3 regions of the Kitasatospora sp. NPDC058478 genome follow, and region 1 is predicted to be linked to each of the others. Evidence: riboswitches for the same ligand, from Rfam matches in the RefSeq annotation. Region 1 holds a riboswitch; each other region holds the start of a gene.
The links. A riboswitch is a leader RNA that binds a small molecule or an ion and turns the genes downstream of it on or off. The one in region 1 is predicted to bind cobalamin.
Positions count from the first base shown of each region.

Region 1 (3,263 bases):
GGGCCGAGGAGGCCAGGACCGTGACGCCGACCAGCGCGACCGCGGTCAGGAAGACGGCGGTGGGCCAGCGCACGCCGGCGACCGAGCCGAGCGTCCACTCCATGACACCGCGCGCCGCGTTGCGGTCCCCGAGGACCAGCACGACGAACGAGGTGTAGGCCCCGCACATCTGCCCCACCGCGATGCCGGCGAGCACGGTCCGGGTGGTCGGTAGGGACCGGGTGCGGGCGCCGGCCAGTGCCAGGACGACGGCGGCGGCGAGCAGGGCACCGGCGAAGGCCGCCGTCGCCACCGCGCCGGTGCCCACGGCGCCGGTCACGCCGACGCCGAGGACGATCACGGTGACCGCGCCTGCGGCGGCTCCGTCGGAGATCCCGAGCAGGAAGGGATCGGCCAGGTCGTTCCCGGTCAGCGTCTGCAGCACCGCGCCGCAGACCGCGAGGCCTGCGCCGGTGGCAGCCGCTCCCAGAACCCGGGGCAGCCGCAACTGCCAGACGATCTGGTCGTCCAGCAGCGTGACGTGCTGGCCGCCCAGCCCGAGACGGCGCGCCACGACATCGATCACCGTCCGGACCGGCTCGGGTTGCGAGCCCACGGCCAGGCCGAGGAGCACGGTGGTCAGCAGCAGGGCCGCGCCGATGGCCAGGGCCGCCGTCGCGCGGCCCGGACCGGAGGGCCGCACGACGGGGCGGGGTTCGGTGGTCATGAACCCGGGTGCAGCTGGCCCAGCCCTGCGGACACCCGGGCGGCACCGTCGGCGAGCCGCACGCCGGGAGTCGACTCCGAGAACGGCACCACCACGAAAGCCTTGCGCTGCACGGCGGTGAGCTTGCTCAGCACCGGGTCGTTCTCCAAGTAGTCGATCTTGGACTGGGCGGTGTCCCAGCCGGCGTCCGCGACCACGATGGCGTCCGGGTCCGCCGCGACGACCTTCTCCCAGCTCACGTTCTGCCAGCCACCGGGCAGGTCCCCGAAGACGTTGCGGGCGCCCACGGCATCGAGCACGAGCTGAGGTCCGCCGTGGCCGGCACCGACGAACGGCGACTTGGTGTCCGAGTCGTACCACAGGACCTTCAGACTCTTGCCCGCGGCCGTCGCCGTGAACTGGGCGAGCTGCTGCTCCTGCTGCTGCTGGATCGCGGCGGCCCGCTCCGTGACACCGAAGACCTTGGCGACGTCGTTCAGTTCACCCCACACCGCCTGCCAGGTCGTCGGCGGCACCTGGCTCTTGTCCGAGCAGCCGAACGGGGACAGGTACGACGGGATGCCCTGGCCGCGCAGCTCGTCCCGGCTGCCCGCGACCTTGTCGGTGAACGCGCTGGAGTAGGAGGCGTACAGGAAGTCGGGACGGGCCGCGAGGAGCTTCTCCTTCGTCGGGTAGTCCTTGGAGAGCACCGGGACGGAGTCGTAGGCCGCCTTCCACTTCTCCGGGACGGAATCGTCGAGGTAGGCGGTACCGGCCATGCGGGACTGCAGGCCGAGGGACAGGGCCACCTCGGTGGCACCCTCGTTGAGCGTCACCAGCCGGGCGGGCGGCGCGCCGACCGTCACGGTCGTCCCGCAGTTGTCCACGCTCACCGGCGCGGCACTTCCGGCCGCCCCGCCGGACGTGGCGGGCGCGGGGGCGCCGGTGCAAGCCCCGAGCGCGCCGGTGAACAGGACGGCCGCGACCACCCGGCCGACACGTATCGGACCTGTGGGACGAACGGAACATATCGATCGAAACGGATACAGCAGACCGCTGGGCACGTGTTCTCCAAAACCCTCGTGGAACATGTCGCGCCGTGGCCGGTCTCCTGGCTTCCGCATCAACACGCCGCAGCCGACCTTCCCGGACGGCTCTTCCAGCCCGCCCAGTGGCCCTGACCGCTGGAAAAGCCGGTCAGCGAGGGCCGCGGAACTCCGCGGCAACAGTGGCGAGGGCCGCACCGGACTCAGACCGGTTTCCCGTACACCACGGCGATGGCAAGGTATCAGGCGTGGTCAGGTCGGTGCTGACCGGCTCAAGGACGCCCACCGGCCACGCGAAGCGCCGGCAGCGGCAGCGCCTTGACGGAGGTGTGTGTTCGGCCTGCCGGCTTTCCAGCGCGCTGTCACGCAGTGGCGGTGGCAGCTTCGGTGGCTCCGCCAGTTGAGGGTGACTGGAGGGAGCAGGCCGAGATCCGGACCGCGAGCTCCTCGTAGTCGACGGGTTCGCCACACAGCCGGCGTACGGAAGCAAGGCCCAGGCTGGCCTGTCCGGTGGCCTCCACGAGAGCACGGGAAGCAACGTAGAAGCGCCACTGGCCGATGTCGAGCGGGTCGTAGTCGGCGTGGGTGAGCGCGGTATGGAGGGCGAAGACGTAGACATCCGCGTTGTAGGACTGCTCTGCGGCGTCACCGTCCTCGGGAGTCCAGGTGCGTCCGCGCAGCCGGGAGAAGCGAATCTCCGACAGCTGACGCTGCCCCCAGGCTTGGAGGTAGGCGCTGGTCTTGACCTCGATCCTGAGCCCGTCAGGCGTCAGGACATCGAAGCTGTCCCATTCCATGTTGCGTGCCACAGCGCCGACGGCGCGGTGGACCAGGAATTCCGCGAGCAGGCCCCGGGTGGTGTTGGTTCGCAAGTCGGGCATCGCGTAGCGCCAGAAGTCCAGCACCGTCCCGGCATCGGTGCCGCGGAAGGCCTCGTTGCCGTCGAGCGGCGCCAGTTCGGCCGGGGTGTGCCAGGCGTTGGGGGCGGCGGAGTCGGAGAGCATTCCCCCAGCCTGACACGGGCGCCGGACGGGGAGGGCGGTATCGGGGGCAGCGCTCAAAGTCCACGGCGCTGTGCCCTCGCGCCCTCCCGGGCTGGAGAGCTGCTGTTTCCGCAGGTCAGAGGCCTGATTGCTGCCTCGAAGTGCCGCGGTTCCTCGGCGGCCGCAAGCGCAGCTGCGGCGAGTCCGCAGGACTCGGTCTGTGCCCGTGTGTTACTGGGTACGGAGGGGATCGACGGGGGAGTGGGTCGCGAGTGGCGAGAGGTCGGAGCCGGGGCGTGAGTGGTGAACTGCGGTATGACGATCTGGTGCGGCCGCTGCCGGAGTTGCTGAGGAGGCACACCGAACGGTCGGGGGACCGGGTCGCGTTCCACGACTTCTCGCGCGGTGTCAGCTACGCCGAGTTGGAGCGGCGGACCGGGCGGCTGGCCGGGTCGCTCGTGCGGGCGGGGGTCCGGCGCGGGGATCGGGTGGCGCTCTGCCTGGGCAACTGCGTGGAGCTGGTGGAGGGTTGCCTCGCCGTGCTGCGGG
Region 1 is NZ_JBHXML010000066.1:42,187-45,449, forward strand. It holds gene ACFWPT_RS31030 (iron ABC transporter permease) at 1-706, opposite strand, end outside; gene ACFWPT_RS31035 (ABC transporter substrate-binding protein) at 703-1,674, opposite strand; cobalamin riboswitch at 1,769-1,974, opposite strand; gene ACFWPT_RS31040 (hypothetical protein) at 2,094-2,735, opposite strand; gene ACFWPT_RS31045 (type I polyketide synthase) at 3,011-3,263, shown strand, end outside.

Region 2 (3,263 bases), on a different contig from region 1:
CGTGCTGGGCGTGCCAGTACGACCAGTAGGCGCTGCCGGTGGGGTTGGTGCAGGTCGTCGGCAGGGCGTTGATGGTGCAGACGAAGCCCGGGTAGCGCGGGTGGAAGGTGTACGCGAACCCGGCGCCGGTCAGCGCGGCCAGGCCGCTGGCGGGGTCGCCGGGTGCGCAGCCGGTCTGGATACCGCCGCCGACGGCGGTGAAGTCGACCACGACGGTGACGCCGGTGGTGCCGTCGCAGGCGGCGGCCTGCGCCTTCGGGGCCTGGACGGCGGAGACGCCGAGCAGGCCGGCGGTCAGGGCAGCGGCGGCGGCGATCGAGCCGAGGGTGCGGCGGGCCGGGCGCGCGGGCGCCGGGGTGTCGGTCATCGGAGCTCTCCTCTCGGGGTCAGCGGGTGGTCAGCGGGTGGTCGCCGGGCAGGCCGGCACGGGCGCGTCCGGGCGGGCACCGGCGGCGGAGAGGGTGGCCAGCGGGGTGCCGGCCAGGCCGAGGACGGCCTGCGCGGTGGCCCGGGCGCCGGTGGCCGGGTTGAAGCCGGTCGCGTCGTAGGCGACCGCCCCCCGCACCGCCGGGTCGGTGGCGCAACCCTGCTGGAGCTTGACCAGGCTGCTCCAGCCCTTGAGGCCGGCCACGAAGCGCCCGCCGGAGAGCAGTGTCTGCGTGGCGAGGCCGGTGGTGTTGGCGTTGGACGCGGCGGCCCCGGCGGCCGGGAAGCCGCCGTCGGCGTTCTGGTGGGCGGTCAGCCAGCCGAGCCCGGCGTTGGCCTTGGCGGTGCGGCCGGTGGCGGCGAGGGCCTGGGCGGCGAGCGCGGTGGCGTCCGGGTCGCTGGTGCAGGTGGCCTGGCCGAAGGCGACCGGGTAGCCGCCGTCCGCGCACTGGCTGTTGGCGAGGAAGTCGACGGCCGCGGCCGGGGCGCCACCGGTCGTGCGGTGCAGGGCGATCAGGGCCAGGGACTGGCCGAAGGCGTTGCTGTAGTCGCCCCACTGCGAGCGGTCGGAGAACCGGCCCTCGGCGGTCTGGAGCGAGCGCAGGCGGGCCGGCAGGTCGACGCCGCCGAAGGCCGTCGGGTTCCCGCCGCGCACCTCGACGGCGAGCAGCAGCTTGGCGGTCGCCCCGGCGTAGGCCTCGGTGGTGCCGTCGCCGAGGTAGCCGCTGATGATCTCGGGCTTGGCCAGCCAGGCGGTGGCCTTCGCGGCGGCCTGGTCGGAGCTGCGCGAGGCGGCGAAGGCCAGTACGGCGTCGATGGTCAGGCCCTGGTCGGGGTAGGCGGTCCCGTTGAAGACGGACTCGAAGTGGTCGCCGTCGACGAGCTGGCGGGCGAGCCAGCCGCCGGCGGCGGCATCGGGGCGGATCGTCGGGGACGAGGTCGCGGCAGCAGGCGCGGCCTGGGCGGCAGCGGCCGCCGGGAGGACGGTGGCGAGGGCGAGCGCGGGTATCGCGAGGAGGCGCAGGGGGCGTCGGAACGAGGGCACGGTGGGCCTTTCCGGGCCCGCACGCAGGGGCCCGGAGGACGGCGGCACCAGCCGGGGCAGCCCTCGGAGCTCCGGCCCGCAGACCACGACGGGAGGAGGGGACGACACACCTCCGCCGCCGGGTACTCGGGCTCGCCGCCGACGTGGAGTCGGCGGCCTACCGTTGCGGGTCAGCGCCGGATTCGAACCGGACTTCCCCCAGCGGCGGAGTCACAACTTGACGGCCCATCATGGCGATACGGAAAAGATCCGGTCAAGGGTTCGTGCGTCACATCGCGCCACATCGCGCCGCGAACTGCTCGGACCGTCAGCGGTTGAGGAACTCCGGCGGGCGCTTCTCGGCGAAGGCCGCCATGCCCTCCTTCTGGTCCGTCGTGGCGAACGTGGCGTGGAACAGGCGCCGTTCGAAGCGCACGCCCTCGGCGAGCGTGGTCTCGTACGAGCGGTTGACGCTCTCCTTGAGCATGACCGCCGCCGGGGTGGACATCGCCGCGATCGTCTCGGCCACCGTCAGGGCCTCGGCCAGCAGCTGGTCCGCCGGGACGATCCGGGAGACCAGGCCGGCCCGCTCGGCCTCCTCGGCGCCCATCATCCGGCCGGTCAGGCACAGTTCCATCGCCTTCGCCTTGCCGACCGCCCGGGTCAGCCGCTGCGAACCGCCGATGCCCGGGATCACGCCGAGCTTGATCTCCGGCTGCCCGAACTTCGCGGTGTCCGCCGCCAGCAGGACGTCGCACAGCATCGCCAACTCGCAGCCGCCGCCCAGCGCGTAGCCCGCCACCGCCGCCACCACGGGCTTGCGCAGCGCGGCGAAGCGGTCCCAGGCGGCGAACCAGTCGCCGAGGTAGGCGTCGACGAAGTCGAGCGACTGCATCTCCTTGATGTCGGCGCCGGCCGCGAAGGCCTTCTCCGAGCCGGTGATCACCAGAGCACCGATCTCCGGATCGCGGTCGAACTCCGTTGCGGCCGCCACGACTTCGTTCATCAGCCGGGTGTTGAGCGCGTTGAGCGCCTTGGGCCGGTCGAGCGTGATCAGCCCCACCCGGCCCTTGCGCTCGACCAGGATCGTCTCGTAGCCGGTCACTTGCCGTCCTCCCTCAGGGTGGTGATGATCGCCGAGAAGTCCAGGCCGGCGCCGTCGTCGGCCTGCGCGAAGTCCGCGTACAGCTGTGCCGCCCTGCGTCCGAGTTCGGTGGGCAGGCCGGCGGCCTCGGCGGCCCCGGCGGCGAGGCCGAGGTCCTTGGCCATCAGGGCGGCGGCGAACCCGGCCGCGTAGTCGCGGTTGGCCGGGCTGGTCGGCACCGGTCCGGGGACGGGGCAGTTGGTGGTGAGCGCCCAGCACTGGCCGGAGGCGGTCGAGGCGACGTCGTAGAGGGCCTGGTGGCTGAGCCCGAGGCTCTCCCCGAGCACGAAGGCCTCGCTGACCGCGATCATCGAGATGCCCAGGATCATGTTGTTGCAGATCTTCGCGGCCTGCCCCGCACCGGGGGGTCCGCAGTGCACGACCTTGCGGCCCATCGCCTCCAGCACCGGTCGAGCCGCCTCGAAGTCCGGCTCGGCGGCTCCGACCATGAAGGTGAGGCTGGCGGCCGTGGCACCGACCACCCCGCCGGAGACCGGCGCGTCCACGGCCCGGTGCCCGGCGTGCACGGCGAGGTCGTGCGCCGCCCGGGCGTCCGCGACGTCGATCGTGGAGCAGTCGACGAAGAGTGTTCCCGGGCGGGCGGCGGGCAGCAGGTCCGCGTAGGCGGCCAGCACGTGCCGGCCGGCCGGCAGCATGCTGATGACGACG
Region 2 is NZ_JBHXML010000009.1:29,103-32,365, reverse strand. It holds gene ACFWPT_RS07140 (flagellar hook-length control protein FliK) at 1-367, opposite strand, end outside; gene ACFWPT_RS07135 (peptidase) at 398-1,471, opposite strand; cobalamin riboswitch at 1,571-1,711, opposite strand; gene ACFWPT_RS07130 (enoyl-CoA hydratase) at 1,779-2,555, opposite strand; gene mmsB (3-hydroxyisobutyrate dehydrogenase) at 2,552-3,263, opposite strand, start outside.
Region 2: it holds a riboswitch for cobalamin, as region 1 does, so the genes downstream of both, ACFWPT_RS07135 (peptidase) here and ACFWPT_RS31035 (ABC transporter substrate-binding protein) in region 1, are expected to answer to the same signal.

Region 3 (3,263 bases), on a different contig from region 1:
CGCCGTCCAGCCGCACCTGGCGGGTGGGCTGGGCGTTCCAGCCCATCTTCTTCTCGTCGGGCCCGAACGAGACGCCGGCGTCGTCGCGTTCGACGACGAACGCGGACACCCCGCCGGCCCCCGGTCCGCCGGTGCGGGCCATCACCAGGTAGACCTGGGAAGCCCCTGCGCCCGAGATGAACTGCTTGACGCCGTCGAGGACCCAGTGCGCCCCGTCCCGGCGGGCTCGGGTGGTCAGTGCCGCCGCGTCCGAGCCCGCGCCGGGCTCGGTGAGGCAGTAGCTGGCGGGGGTCGCCATGGCGCTGAGGCCCGGCAGCCAGCGGGCGCGCTGGGCGTCGTCGCCGTAGCGGTCGATCATCCAGGCGACCATGTTGTGGATGGACAGGTAGGCGGCGATGGACGGGCAGCCGGTGGCCAGCGCCTCGAACACCAGCACGCCGTCGGCGCGGGTGAGCCCGGAGCCGCCGGACTCCTCGCGGACGTAGACACCGGCCAGGCCGACGTCCGCCGCCTTGCGCAGCACGTCCACCGGGAAGTGCTTGGCCTGGTCCCACGCGACCGCGTTCGGCGCCAGGTGTTCGCGGGCGAAGGCCCGGGTGGTCGCCGCGATGGCGAGCTGGTCCTCTGTGAGGTCGTGCACGGCGCCCTCAGCCCATCGTCGGGATGGTGAAGCTCGCGCCCTCCTTGACCCCGGAGGGCCAGCGCGAGGTGACGGTCCGGGTGCGGGTGTAGAAGCGGATCGAGTCCGGCCCGTGCTGGTTGAGGTCGCCGAACCCGGAGCGCTTCCAGCCGCCGAAGGTGTGGTACGCGACCGGCACGGGGATCGGCACGTTGACGCCGACCATGCCGGTGTTCACCCGGCGGGCGAAGTCCCGCGCCGTGTCGCCGTCCCGGGTGTAGACGGCCACGCCGTTGCCGAACTCGTGCTCGCCGGGCAGGCGCAGCGCCTCCTCGTAGTCGGCGGCGCGGAGCACGGTCAGGACGGGGCCGAAGATCTCCTCCCGGTAGATCCGCATGTCGGGCGTGACGCGGTCGAACAGCGAGGCGCCGAGGAAGTAGCCGTCCTCGTGCCCCTCCAGCCGGAAGTCCCGCCCGTCGACGACGAGTTCGGCGCCCTCCTCGACCCCGAGGTCCAGGTAGCCGCGGACCCGCTCCAGCGCGTCGGCGCCGACCAGCGGGCCGAAGTCCGCCGCCGGGTCGTCCGAGCGCCCGACCTTCAACGCGGCGATCCGCTCGACCAGTTTGGCCACCAGGGCGTCGGCGGTCTCCTCCCCCACCGGGACGGCCACCGAGATCGCCATGCAGCGCTCGCCGGCCGAGCCGTAGCCGGCGCCGATCAGCGCGTCCGCGGCCTGGTCGAGGTCGGCGTCCGGCATCACGACCAGGTGGTTCTTGGCGCCGCCGAAGCACTGCGCCCGCTTCCCGTGCGCGGCGGCGGTGGCGTACACGTACTGGGCGATCGGTGTGGAGCCGACGAACCCGACCGCCTGCACCCGCGGGTCCTCCAGCAGGGTGTCGACGGCCTCCTTGCCGCCGTTGACCACGTTCAGCACGCCCGGCGGCAGCCCGGCCTCCAGGAACAGCTCGGCGAGGCGCAGCGGCACCGAGGGGTCGCGCTCCGAGGGCTTGAGGACGAAGGCGTTGCCGCAGGCGATGGCGGGTGCGGCCTTCCAGAGCGGGATCATCGCGGGGAAGTTGAACGGCGTGATGCCCGCGACCACGCCGAGCGGCTGGCGCATCGAGTACACGTCGATGCCGGTGCCCGCGTTGTCGCTGAACTCGCCCTTCAGCAGGTGCGGGATGCCGGCGGCGAACTCCACGACCTCCAGGCCGCGTTGGATGTCCCCGTGGGCGTCGGCCACGGTCTTGCCGTGCTCGGCGGACAGCAGCCGGGCCAGTTCCTCCTTCTCCTGCTCGACGAGTTGGAGGAAGCGCAGCAGGACGCGGGCGCGCCGCTGCGGGTTCCACGCGGCCCATGCGGGCTGGGCCTGCGCGGCGTCGGCGATCACCGCCTCGACCTCGGCCCGGCTCGCCAGCGGCACCCGGGCCTGCACCCGGCCGGTGTTGGGGTCGTACACGTCGCCGAAGCGACCGGAGGTGCCGGCGGTGGGCTTGCCGGCGACGAAGTGGGTCAGTTCTCGGACCATCGGGTTCCTTCTCTCGACAGGGGTGGGGAGAGGAGGAGGATCGGAGGCCGCCGCCGGTCGGCGGGCGCACGGTGGTGCGCCCCGCGACACGGGCGTGCGGCGGCGGAACGGAACGTCAGGGCGTCGGGGCCCCGGCGGCCGTGGGCACGGGACGACCAGGAGCGGCAGTGGAGCGGGAGCAGCCCGGAGTCATGCGTGTCGTCTCCATCCTCGTGGAAAACACGGAACACCCGCGGCCGGTATCCTGACTCCCGGATCACCGCACGCCCCCAGGCCTTCCCGGCTGGCTGCCAGTGGCCTTCATTTGCGAGGACGAACTCCCCGGTCACAGTGGCGGGACCGTGCCGGACTCACACCGGCTTCCCTGACACCGCGGACCTGCCGTCGACCATATAGTTGGACGTCCTAGTAAGTCCAGAGGCCCGCACGCGCGTTGCGCCATCGGCTTTCCACCGCGCCGAGCGGCACGTGACCGGACGGTGTCCGCAAATCAGGCGCCCGGCAGCGCGGGGCCACGAGCCCGTAAAGTTAGCTGAGGCACACCTAAGCAACACAGGCCGGGCCCATCTTCGCCATACCGGCGCGGGCAGGCCTCGGCCGCCGACCGCTGTCGGCGCCGGAGGTGCGCCTGCCGGGAGTGTGCCTTCCGGGAGTGTCGGGACAGGGAGAACGATGTGAGGGTCGGTCGGGACGCCAGGCGTCCGCACGGGGAACTGGTCGCGGACGTGCTGGCGGTGTTGTGGGCGGCCGGCGAGCCGCTGACCGCCCAGCAGGTCAAGGAGGCGCTGGACCACGGGCTGGCCCGCACCACCGTGACGACGATCCTCACGCGCCTGCACGAGAAGGGGACCCTGGTCCGCAGCCGCCCCGCGCGGTCCTTCGCCTACGCCCCGGTGGAGGACGCCGCCGGACTGGCGGCCGGGCGCATGCGCCGGGAGTTGGAGAAGGAACCCCAGCGGGACCTCGTGCTGAAGCGGTTCGTCTCCTCCCTGTCCGAGGACGACGAGGACGTGCTGCGCCGCCTGCTCCTCGATGCCCAGACCGAGGCCGAGGCCGAGGCCCAGACCGGGGCCCAGACCGGGGCCCAGACCGGGGCCAGGGCCGCGACCGCGGCGG
Region 3 is NZ_JBHXML010000009.1:24,068-27,330, reverse strand. It holds gene ACFWPT_RS07115 (acyl-CoA dehydrogenase family protein) at 1-640, opposite strand, end outside; gene ACFWPT_RS07110 (CoA-acylating methylmalonate-semialdehyde dehydrogenase) at 648-2,147, opposite strand; cobalamin riboswitch at 2,364-2,555, opposite strand; gene ACFWPT_RS07105 (BlaI/MecI/CopY family transcriptional regulator) at 2,822-3,263, shown strand, end outside.
Region 3: it holds a riboswitch for cobalamin, as region 1 does, so the genes downstream of both, ACFWPT_RS07110 (CoA-acylating methylmalonate-semialdehyde dehydrogenase) here and ACFWPT_RS31035 (ABC transporter substrate-binding protein) in region 1, are expected to answer to the same signal.